Regions from separate parts of the Streptomyces roseirectus genome, predicted to be linked through region 1. Evidence: predicted binding sites of a transcription regulator. Region 1 holds the regulator's gene; the other holds the start of a gene.
The links. The regulator HrcA, encoded in region 1, represses chaperone genes, less so after heat shock. The targets are predictions, from matches to a motif close to TTNGCACTCNGNNNNNCNGAGTGCNAA.
Positions count from the first base shown of each region.

Region 2: the regulator HrcA is predicted to act here: its motif matches at 3,546-3,572, upstream of groES (co-chaperone GroES).

Region 1 is NZ_CP060828.1:6,408,250-6,413,384, forward strand. It holds gene IAG44_RS27390 (DUF3097 domain-containing protein) at 1-212, opposite strand, end outside; gene IAG44_RS27395 (MBL fold metallo-hydrolase) at 254-1,234, opposite strand; gene hrcA (heat-inducible transcriptional repressor HrcA) at 1,357-2,373, shown strand; gene dnaJ (molecular chaperone DnaJ) at 2,374-3,510, shown strand; gene IAG44_RS27410 (nitronate monooxygenase) at 3,691-4,800, shown strand; gene IAG44_RS27415 (16S rRNA (uracil(1498)-N(3))-methyltransferase) at 4,800-5,135, shown strand, end outside.
Region 2 is NZ_CP060828.1:3,761,806-3,766,940, reverse strand. It holds gene IAG44_RS15615 (NACHT domain-containing protein) at 1-521, shown strand, start outside; gene IAG44_RS15610 (THUMP-like domain-containing protein) at 472-1,632, opposite strand; gene IAG44_RS15605 (polysaccharide deacetylase family protein) at 1,747-2,706, shown strand; gene IAG44_RS15600 (polysaccharide deacetylase family protein) at 2,703-3,503, shown strand; gene groES (co-chaperone GroES) at 3,719-4,027, shown strand; gene groL (chaperonin GroEL) at 4,140-5,135, shown strand, end outside.

The DNA of each region.
Region 1 (5,135 bases):
TCCAGGAGGAAGCCCCGGGGTTCCATCGGGAACACGCGGTGCTTGCCGAAGCGGTCCTCCAGGGTGACCGTGCCCGCCTCGCACCGGATCACCGCACCGCAGAAACCGCTGCCGGGCTCCTCGACGACGAGCCCGGGGTCGGCGGGGACCTCGGGGGCGGGGGCCTGCTTCTTCTTCCAGGGAGGCGTGAGGTCCGTCGAGTACTGGCGCATTCGGATGACGATAGGAGAAGCGCCGGACGCCGGTCCCGCCATCACCCGCGCGACACGCCGAAGCGTTCGCTGAGAGCGTCCCGTTGCCGCCGCACGAACCCGGCGTCCACCACCGCCCCGTGCCCCGGCACGTACACCGCGTCCTCCCCGCCCAGCGCCAGCAACGCGTCCAGCGCCGCCGCCCACCGCCCCGGCACCGCGTCCGCCCCCGCCTGCGGCTCCCCCGACTCCTCGACGAGATCCCCGCAGAACACGACACGAACGGCCCCGGGGACGAGCACGACAAGGTCGTAGGGGGTGTGCGCGGGACCGAGCCGGGCGAGAAGCACTTCGACGGGGGCGAGGCCGGTGCCGGTGTGCCGGGTACCGGCGGCTTGGCCGGGGCCGGCGTGCCGCGCGGCCGAGGCCCGCCCGGGGTGGTGGCGCGCGACGGGGGCCCCGGCATCGCACGCGCGCGCCTCCCAGGAGCCGGGTCCGACCGGGTGCCCGGCAGCTCGCCCGGCGCCGTGGCCGACGTCGCGCCCGGTCGCGCCCGCCTCCCCTGCGCCGGCGCCCGTGCCGGACGCGTCCGCGACACCCCGCGCGACTCCGTGGCCGTCCGGGTCCGCGCCCAGCACCACCCTCCGTGTCCCCGTCACCACATGGTCCGGCACCACCAGCGCCTCGGCCGCCGCGCGGGCCGCCTCCTCGGGGAGGCCGTTGCGGACCGCGTCCGCCGTCAGCTCGTCCGCGTCGTGCGAAGCGTGTGCCGCGTACACCTCCGCCTCCGGGAACGCCGCCGCTCCGAAGACGTGGTCGAAGTGGGGGTGGGTGAGGGCGAGATGGGTCACATTGACGCCGGCGAGGCGTTCTGCGTCGGCGCGCAGCCGGGCGCCCTCGGCGAGGGAGGAGCCGGAGTCGATCAAGAGGGCGGCGCCCGGCGCGAGGACCAGGCCCGTCGTGCAGTCCCATCCGGGCAGCCGGATCCGCCCCACCCCGGCCGACAACCGCTCCCAGCCCAGCCCTTCCCAAGTCACCGTCATGCGGCGACGCTAGCGGGTACCGTCCCCCGCGACGGGACGACCTTGCCCCCGTGGTACCCGACCGCCGTACACTGGCAGTCGTCAGGGGAGAGTGCCAAGGCGGACTACTGGAGGTGTGCGCGGTGCTGAGTGAACGCAGGCTTCAGGTGCTGCGCGCGATCGTCCAGGACTATGTCGGCACCGAGGAACCCGTGGGGTCGAAGGCGCTCACGGAGCGGCACAACCTCGGTGTCTCCCCGGCCACCGTGCGCAACGACATGGCGGTCTTGGAGGACGAGGGGTTCATCGCGCAGCCGCACACGAGTGCGGGGCGCATCCCCACGGACAAGGGCTACCGCCTGTTCGTCGACAAGCTGGCCGGCGTCAAGCCGATGACGGCGCCCGAACGCCGCGCCATCCACCACTTCCTGGACGGCGCGGTCGACCTGGACGACGTGGTGGCCCGCACGGTACGGCTGCTCGCGCAGCTCACCCGGCAGGTCGCCGTCGTCCAGTACCCGTCCCTCACCCGCTCCACCGTCCGGCACGTCGAGCTGCTGGCGCTCGCGCCCGCGCGGCTGATGCTCGTGCTGATCACGGACACCGGGCGGGTCGAACAGCGGATGGTGGACTGCCCGGCGCCCTTCGGCGAGTCGGCGCTCGCGGACCTGCGCGCGCGCCTCAACAGCCGGGTCGCCGGCCGCCGGTTCAGCGATGTGCCCCTGCTCGTCGAGGACCTCGCGGAGGCGTTCGAGCGCGAGGACCGGGGCACGGTCTCGACGGTCCTCTCCACCCTCCTGGAGACGCTCGTCGAGGAGAACGAGGAGCGGCTGATGATCGGCGGCACCGCCAATCTCACCCGCTTCGGACATGACTTTCCCCTCACCATCCGGCCCGTCCTGGAAGCCCTGGAGGAGCAGGTCGTGCTCCTCAAGTTGCTTGGCGAGGCCGGAGATTCGGGCATGACCGTGCGCATCGGGCACGAGAACGCCTACGAAGGACTCAACTCCACGTCCGTCGTGTCGGTCGGCTACGGTTCGGGCGGCGAGGCAGTCGCCAAGCTCGGCGTGGTCGGACCGACCCGCATGGACTACCCGGGAACGATGGGAGCGGTACGCGCAGTGGCGAGGTACGTCGGACAGATCTTGGCGGAGTCGTAAGTGGCCACGGACTACTACGCCGTACTCGGCGTGCGCCGTGACGCGTCGCAGGATGAGATCAAGAAGGCGTTCCGCCGGCTCGCGCGCGAGCTGCACCCGGACGTCAACCCCGATCCGAAGACCCAGGAGCGGTTCAAGGAGATCAACGCCGCGTACGAGGTGTTGTCGGACCCGCAGAAGAAGCAGGTCTACGACCTCGGCGGCGACCCCCTCTCGCAGAGCGGCGGCGGGGGCGCGGGCGGCTTCGGCGCGGGCGGCTTCGGCAACTTCTCGGACATCATGGACGCGTTCTTCGGGACGGCGTCCCAGCGCGGCCCGCGCTCGCGCACCCGGCGCGGCCAGGACGCGATGATCCGTCTGGAGATCGACCTCGACGAAGCCGCGTTCGGCACGACCAAGGACATCCAGGTCGACACGGCGATCGTCTGCAACACCTGCAACGGCGAGGGGGCCGCGCCCGGCACCACCGCGCAGACGTGCGACATGTGCCGTGGCCGCGGCGAGGTCTCGCAGGTCACGCGGTCCTTCCTCGGCCAGGTCATGACGTCCCGGCCGTGCCCGCAGTGCCAGGGCTTCGGGACGGTCGTCCCGACGCCGTGTCCCGAGTGCGCCGGTGACGGCCGCATCCGCTCGCGGCGCACGCTCACCGTCAAGATCCCGGCGGGCGTCGACAACGGCACGCGCATCCAGCTCGCCGGCGAGGGCGAGGTCGGGCCCGGCGGCGGTCCCGCCGGTGACCTCTACGTCGAGATCCACGAACTCCCGCACGCCATGTTCCAGCGCCGGGGCGACGACCTGCACTGCACGGTCACCCTCCCGATGACCGCGGCGGCCCTCGGCACGAAGGTCCCCCTGGAGACGCTGGACGGCATGGAGGAGGTCGACATCCGCCCCGGCACCCAGTCCGGCCAGTCGATCCCGCTCCACGGGCGCGGCGTCACCCACCTGCGCGGCGGCGGACGCGGCGACCTCATCGTCCACGTCGAGGTCCAGACCCCGACAAAACTCGACCCGGAACAGGAACGCCTCCTGCGCGAACTGGCGAAACTGCGCGGCGAGGAACGCCCGCAGGGGCAGTTCCAGCCGGGTCAGCAGGGTTTGTTCTCGCGGCTGAAGGACGCCTTCAACGGCCGTTGACGGGAGCTGGCGCTGCGGCCGGGGGTCCGGGGGTTGGCCCCCGGGCAGACACAGTCAGCCGGGTCAGCAGGGGCTGTTCTCGCGGCTGAAGGACGCCTTCAACGGGCGTTGATCCTTGTTGGCATGTGCCAAACGCGGGGTCGGTTCGGAGTTGTTCGGAGGACGTGACAACATGCGGTCATGTCCTCCGAACTGACCGATCTCTTTCCCCTCCCGATCGTGCAGGCCCCCATGGCGGGCGGGGTCTCCGTGCCGCGGCTCGCGGCAGCCGTGTCCGAGGCCGGGGGGCTGGGTTTCCTCGCCGCCGGGTACAAGACGGCCGACGGCATGTACGAGGAGATCAAGCAGATCCGGGGCCAGACCTCCCGCCCGTTCGGCGTGAACCTCTTCATGCCCCAGCCGGAGTACGCCGAGGCGGGCGCGGTCGAGCTCTACGCGCATCAGCTCGCCGGTGAGTCCACCTGGTACGAGACGGAGCTGGGCGACCCCGACAGCGGACGGGACGACGGCTACGAGGCGAAACTCGCCGTCCTGCTCGACAACCCCGTCCCCGTCGTCTCGTTCCACTTCGGCGCCCCGAGCCCCGAGGTACTGGCGAGCCTGCGGCGGGCCGGGACGCGCACGCTGGTCACCGCGACCTCCCCGGAGGAGGCGATCGCCGTCGAGCGCGCGGGCGCGGACGGGGTGATCGTGCAGGGCGTCGAGGCCGGCGGCCACCAGGGCACGCACCGCGACAACCCGGAGAACGACCGTGCGGGCGTCGGCCTGCTCGCGCTGCTCGCGCAGATCCGCGAGGCGGTCTCGCTGCCGCTGATCGCGGCGGGCGGCATCATGCGGGGCAGCCAGATCGCCGCCGTCCTGTCGGCGGGCGCGAGCGCGGCCCAGCTCGGCACCGCGTTCCTCGCGACGCACGAGTCGGGCGCGGCGGCCGTCCACAAGCAGGCGCTGACCAACCCCCTGTACGCGCGTACGGAGTTGACACGCGCGTTCTCCGGCCGGCCGGCCCGTGGTCTGGTCAACCGGTTCCTGCGCGAGCACGGCCCGTACGCCCCCGCCGCGTATCCCGAGATCCACCACCTCACCTCGCCGCTGCGCAAGGCCGCCGCGAAGGCCGGGGACGCGCAGGGCATGGCGCTGTGGGCGGGGCAGGGGCACCGGATGGCGCGCGAGCTGCCCGCCGGGGACCTCGTCGCCGTCCTCGCCGCCGAACTCGACGCCGCGCGCACCGCGTTGGCCGAGACGGCGCCGCTCCCGGACGACGCGCCGACCGCCGACGGGGGCGTGGCCTGATGACCGCGCCGGTCTTCGTCGTCGGCCGACTCCCGGATGCCGGGGCCGAGTTCGTGCTCGACGGGCCCGAGGGGCGGCACGCCGTCTCCGTCAAGCGGCTCCAGGCGGGCGAGCCGGTCGTCCTCACGGACGGGGCCGGGCGCTGGGCCGAGGGGGCCGTGGTCGCCGCCGAGGGCAAGGACCGGCTGGTCGTGCGCCTCGACAACGTTTCCGAGGAGCCCGTCCCCGTGCCCCGGCTCACCGTCGTCCAGGCTCTTCCCAAGGGAGACCGGGGGGAGTTGGCCGTCGAGACGATGACCGAGGTCGGGGTCGACGCGATCGTGCCCTGGGCCGCC
Region 2 (5,135 bases), 2.6 Mb from region 1:
TCGTCGCCGCGCTGACGCCGTACGGCCTCGACGCCGTCGTCACCGAACTGCGCGCCCGTGTCGATCCCGGGGCACCCGGTTACGCGGCGGACGCCTCGCGCGCCTGGCTGTACGCGCTGTCCCCGGAGGCCGAAGTGGACGACTACCTGCACCAGTTGCGCCGGGGACGGTCCCAGCGGCTGGTGCGGATTCCTGACCAGGTCCCGCCCTCGCGGGCCGAGGCCGTCTTCCGGTACTTCGAGGACACCCCGAGCGCCGCGATCACCGGCCACCGCCGCGACTACGAGTTCCTGCTCACTCGCGCCGCCATCGCCGCCGAGGGCGCGGCCGCCGTCGCCTGGCTCGTCCGTTTCCTCCCCGGCGGCGACCTCGCGGGCGACCACTTCCCGCAGGCCCACCACTACGCCTACGAGGCCGCCCGCCGGGCCCGCGTCCGGGTGCTGCGCGACCGTACGACGCGGCCGCTCACCCTCACGCGGGCCGCCCCACCAGCATCACCGGCGCCCCCGCCGCCCGGGTGAGGAAGACCGTCGCCGAGTTGGGCCCCTGGAGCTTCACCTTCTTGCGCAACTCCTCCGGCTCGACCGCCGAGCCGCGCTTCTTCACGGTGAGGATCCCGACCTCGCGCTCCCGCAGCAGGGCCCGCAACTTCTTGACGTTGAAGGGGAGTTGGTCGGTGATCTCGTAGGCGGTGGCGTAGGGGGTGGGGTGGAGTGCGTCGGCGGTGACGTACGCGATGGTCTCGTCGATGAGCCCGCCCTGTACGTGCCGGGCGACCTCGGCGACGAGGTGGGAGCGGATGACGGCGCCGTCGGGCTCGTACAAGTACCGTCCCAGCGGCCGGACTTGAGGGTTCGGGAGCCCCGTGCCCAGCAGGGTGTGCCCGCCCGGCAGCAGCGTCGCCCGCACGGCCCCCGGCGTCGTCCCGAACCAGACGACCGCCTCCTTGACGTCCCCGCCGTCGGAGATCCACTCCGCCTCGGCGTCCTCGGGGATCGCCTCGTGCGGGACGCCGGGGGCGATCTTCAGGGCGGCCAAGGGGGCCTTGCGCGCGGCGCCGATCGCCCAGGACAGCGGCGGCGAGTACGCCTCGGGATCGAAGATCCGCCCGCGCCCGCCACGCCGGGCGGGGTCCACGAACACCGCGTCGTACGAGGCCGTGTCGACGTCCGCGACGTCCGCCTCTTGGACGTCGATGAGGTCGGCGAGGCCCAGCGCCTCGGCGTTGGCCCGCGCGACGGCGACGGTCGCCGGGTCCCGGTCCACCGCCAGCACCCTGATCCCGGCGCGCGCCAGCGCGATGGCGTCGCCGCCGATGCCGCAGCACAGGTCGGCGAGGCTGGTGATGCCCAGCTCCCTGAAGCGCCGGGCGCGGTACGTCGCGACGCTCGCCCGTGTCGACTGCTCGACGCCGTTCGGGGTGAAGAACATCCGCCCGGCGTCCTCGGCGCCGAACTTGGCCACCGCCCTCGCCCGCAGGCGCGCCTGCCCCAGCGCCGCCGAGACCAGCTCCGCGGGGTGCGTCCTGCGGAGCCTGGTGGCGACGGCCAGCTCGTCGCCTGGCTGCGTCCCGCGCACCTCTTCGAGGAGGGCGCGGCCTTGGGGGGTGAGGAGGGGGGCGAGGTCGTTCACGGGGTCATTGTGTCTGGGGGTGGCTCTCGGGGTGTACGCCAGCCGGAGGATCGCCGGGGTCTGGCCGAGGTGTCGGACCTCGCTCGTCCGTGTCGGTTGCGAGGATCCCTCAGCATGGGACTAGTCCGACAAAATTACAAGAACGGGGCGCTTCGGCTGACTCGCCTCCGCGCCGGAGTCGCCGTACTCGCCGCCGCCGCGATCGCCTCGGGATGCGCCCAGGGCGACCGGGGGCCGGAGCGGGCGCGGCCCGCCGCAGGTCAGGAAGGCGCCGCTGGTCAGGAAGGCGCCGCCGGGCGCTCCGCGCAGGCCCGCCCGCCCCTCTCGTCCGCCGAACGCCTCCGCGCCGAGCAGTCCGCGCGGGTCGCGGCGGCACGGAAGTGGGGGCTGAGGAGGGTGCCGCTGGCCGCGCCGCCGGCCCCCGCGAAGAAGCCGGTGATCACGACCCGGGACGGCTTCGAGGTCGACGACCACGAGGAGCTGGGCCTGCCGCCGGTGTTCACGACCATCCCGACCAAACAGAAGGTCGTCTTCCTCACCATCGACGACGGCGCCGAGAAGGACCCCGCGTTCCTGCGGATGATGACCGAGCTGAAGGTCCCGTACACCGCGTTCCTCTCGGACTACCTGGTCAAGGAGGACTACGGGTACTTCAAGCGGATGCAGGACGCTGGGGTCGTCCTGAACAACCACACCCTCCACCACCCCTACCTCCCGGGTCTGTCGTACCAGCGGCAGAAGCGCGAGATCTGCGGCATGCAGGACGTCATCGAGAAGCGGTACGGCAAGCGGCCCCTCCTCTTCCGCCCGCCGTTCGGCAACTACAACCGCGACACCCTGCGTGCCGCGAAGGCGTGCGGGGTGAAGTACGCCCCACTCTGGGACGAGGAGGTCTTCGTCGACCACTGGGAGTACCGCGAGTGGGACCGCGACCTCCACCCCGGCGACATCGTCCTGAGCCACTTCCGGGGGCGGGACGACTGGAAGGGCACGATGCCCGACATGGTCCGCCGGTTCCTGAACATGGTCACCGAGAAGGGGTACGCCGTGGGACGCCTGGAGGACTACCTGTGAGAAAGCGGGGGCTGGTGGCGGGCGTCCTGCTCGCAACCCTGACGCTCGTCAGTGGCTGCGCGCAGTCCGTCGACCCGATCGAACGGCTCGGCAAGAAGGCGGCGGAACGGGTCCACGGGTCCTATCCGGGGTCCCCCGGGGGTACTACGGGACGTGCGGGGTCCCCCGGGGGTACTACGGGTATCCCCCTCCCCCCTGTCCTCGACCGCGTCCCCACCACCGACCCCGTCGTCTTCCTCACCTACGACGACGGTGCCGAACGCGACCCCCGTTTCATCGACATGGTCCGCGAACTCCGGCTCCCGGTCAGCATGTTCCTCACGGACAGCGTCGTCGGCCCCGGCTACGGCCACTTCGCGCGCCTGCGTTCCGTCGGCGCCGACATCCAGAACCACACCCTCCACCACGCGGCCCTGCGCGGCCTGCCCTACGCGGGCCAGCGCGCGGAGATCTGCGGCCAGCAGGACAAGCTCAAGGCCCGCTTCGGCCACCGCCCGCGCCTGTTCCGCCCGCCCTACGGGACGTACGACCGCACGACCCTGCGCGCGGCGGCGGATTGCGGTGTCGCCGCCGTCGTCCTGTGGCGTGCCGTCATGACCCCCGCCGGTCTCGCCTACACCCACGGCTCGCACCGCCTCCTGCCCGGCGACATCGTTGCGATGGACTCCGACGAGACGGCCGGACCGGCCCTGCGTGAGCGGACCGTGCGGGTACTACGGGAAGCGCAGGAGAGGGGCCTCACGGTGGGGAGACTCGAGGACTACCTCCAGAGGGCTACCTCCAGAGGCCGCCCGTAAGGGGTCGCCCGTAGGGGAAATCTCCGCCCGTCGCCGCCAGAATTAGCAGTCCGCTTGACCGAGTGCTAATCGCGGTCATAGTCTCGGCTCTGGCACTCCCCACTGGAGAGTGCCAACGAAGCGACGGGCAGGTCCGGCACCCGCGACGACGGATCCACCTGGTCGCCACCTCAGACAGTTAACCCCGTGAGATCTCCGAAGGGGGAGGTCGGATCGTGACGACCGCCAGCTCCAAGGTTGCCATCAAGCCGCTTGAGGACCGCATCGTGGTCCAGCCGCTCGACGCCGAGCAGACCACGGCCTCCGGCCTGGTCATCCCGGACACCGCGAAGGAGAAGCCCCAGGAGGGCGCCGTCCTCGCCGTGGGCCCGGGCCGGTTCGAGAACGGCGAGCGCCTGCCGCTCGACGTCAAGGTCGGCGACGTTGTCCTGTACAGCAAGTACGGCGGCACCGAGGTCAAGTACAACGGCGACGAGTACCTCGTCCTCTCGGCTCGCGACGTGCTCGCGATCATCGAGAAGTAGTACCACCTCAGGTTTTTGAGCTGCGCCCCTGGCCCCGCGACCTTCTGAAGGAGCCGGGAGCCCGGGGCGCAGTCTTTTTATCCACAGATTTTCCGAGAGGGCACCCGCTGTCATGGCGAAGATCCTGAAGTTCGACGAGGACGCCCGTCGCGCCCTTGAGCGCGGCGTCAACAAGCTGGCCGACACGGTCAAGGTGACGATCGGCCCCAAGGGCCGCAACGTCGTCATCGACAAGAAGTTCGGCGCCCCGACCATCACCAACGACGGCGTGACCATCGCCCGTGAGGTCGAGATCGACGACCCGTACGAGAACCTTGGCGCCCAGCTCGTGAAGGAGGTGGCGACCAAGACCAACGACATCGCGGGTGACGGCACCACCACCGCCACCGTGCTCGCCCAGGCGCTGGTGCGCGAGGGCCTGAAGAACGTCGCCGCGGGTGCCTCCCCGGCGCTGCTGAAGAAGGGCATCGACGCGGCCGTCGCCGCCGTCTCCGAGGACCTTCTCGCCACCGCCCGCCCGATCGAGGACAAGGCGGACATCGCCGCCGTCGCCGCGCTGTCCGCGCAGGACACGCAGGTCGGCGAGCTGATCGCCGAGGCGATGGACAAGGTCGGCAAGGACGGTGTCATCACCGTCGAGGAGTCCAACACCTTCGGTCTGGAGCTGGACTTCACCGAGGGCATGGCCTTCGACAAGGGCTACCTGTCGCCGTACTTCGTGACGGACCAGGAGCGCATGGAGGCCGTCCTGGAGGACCCCTACATCCTCATCAACCAGGGCAAGATCTCCTCCATCCAGGAGCTGCTGCCGCTGCTGGAGAAGGTCATCCAGTCCGGTGGCTCCAAGCCGCTGCTGATCATCGCCGAGGACGTCGAGGGCGAGGCCCTGTCGACCCTGGTTGTCAACAAGATCCGCGGCACGTTCAACGCCGTCGCCGTCAAGGCGCCCGGCTTCGGTGACCGCCGCAAGGCGATGCTGCAGGACCTCGCGATCCTGACCGGCGCGACCGTCATCTCCGAGGAGGTCGGGCTCAAGCTGGAGCAGGCCGACCTCGACGTGCTCGGCACCGCCCGCCGCGTCACCGTCACCAAGGACGACACCACGGTC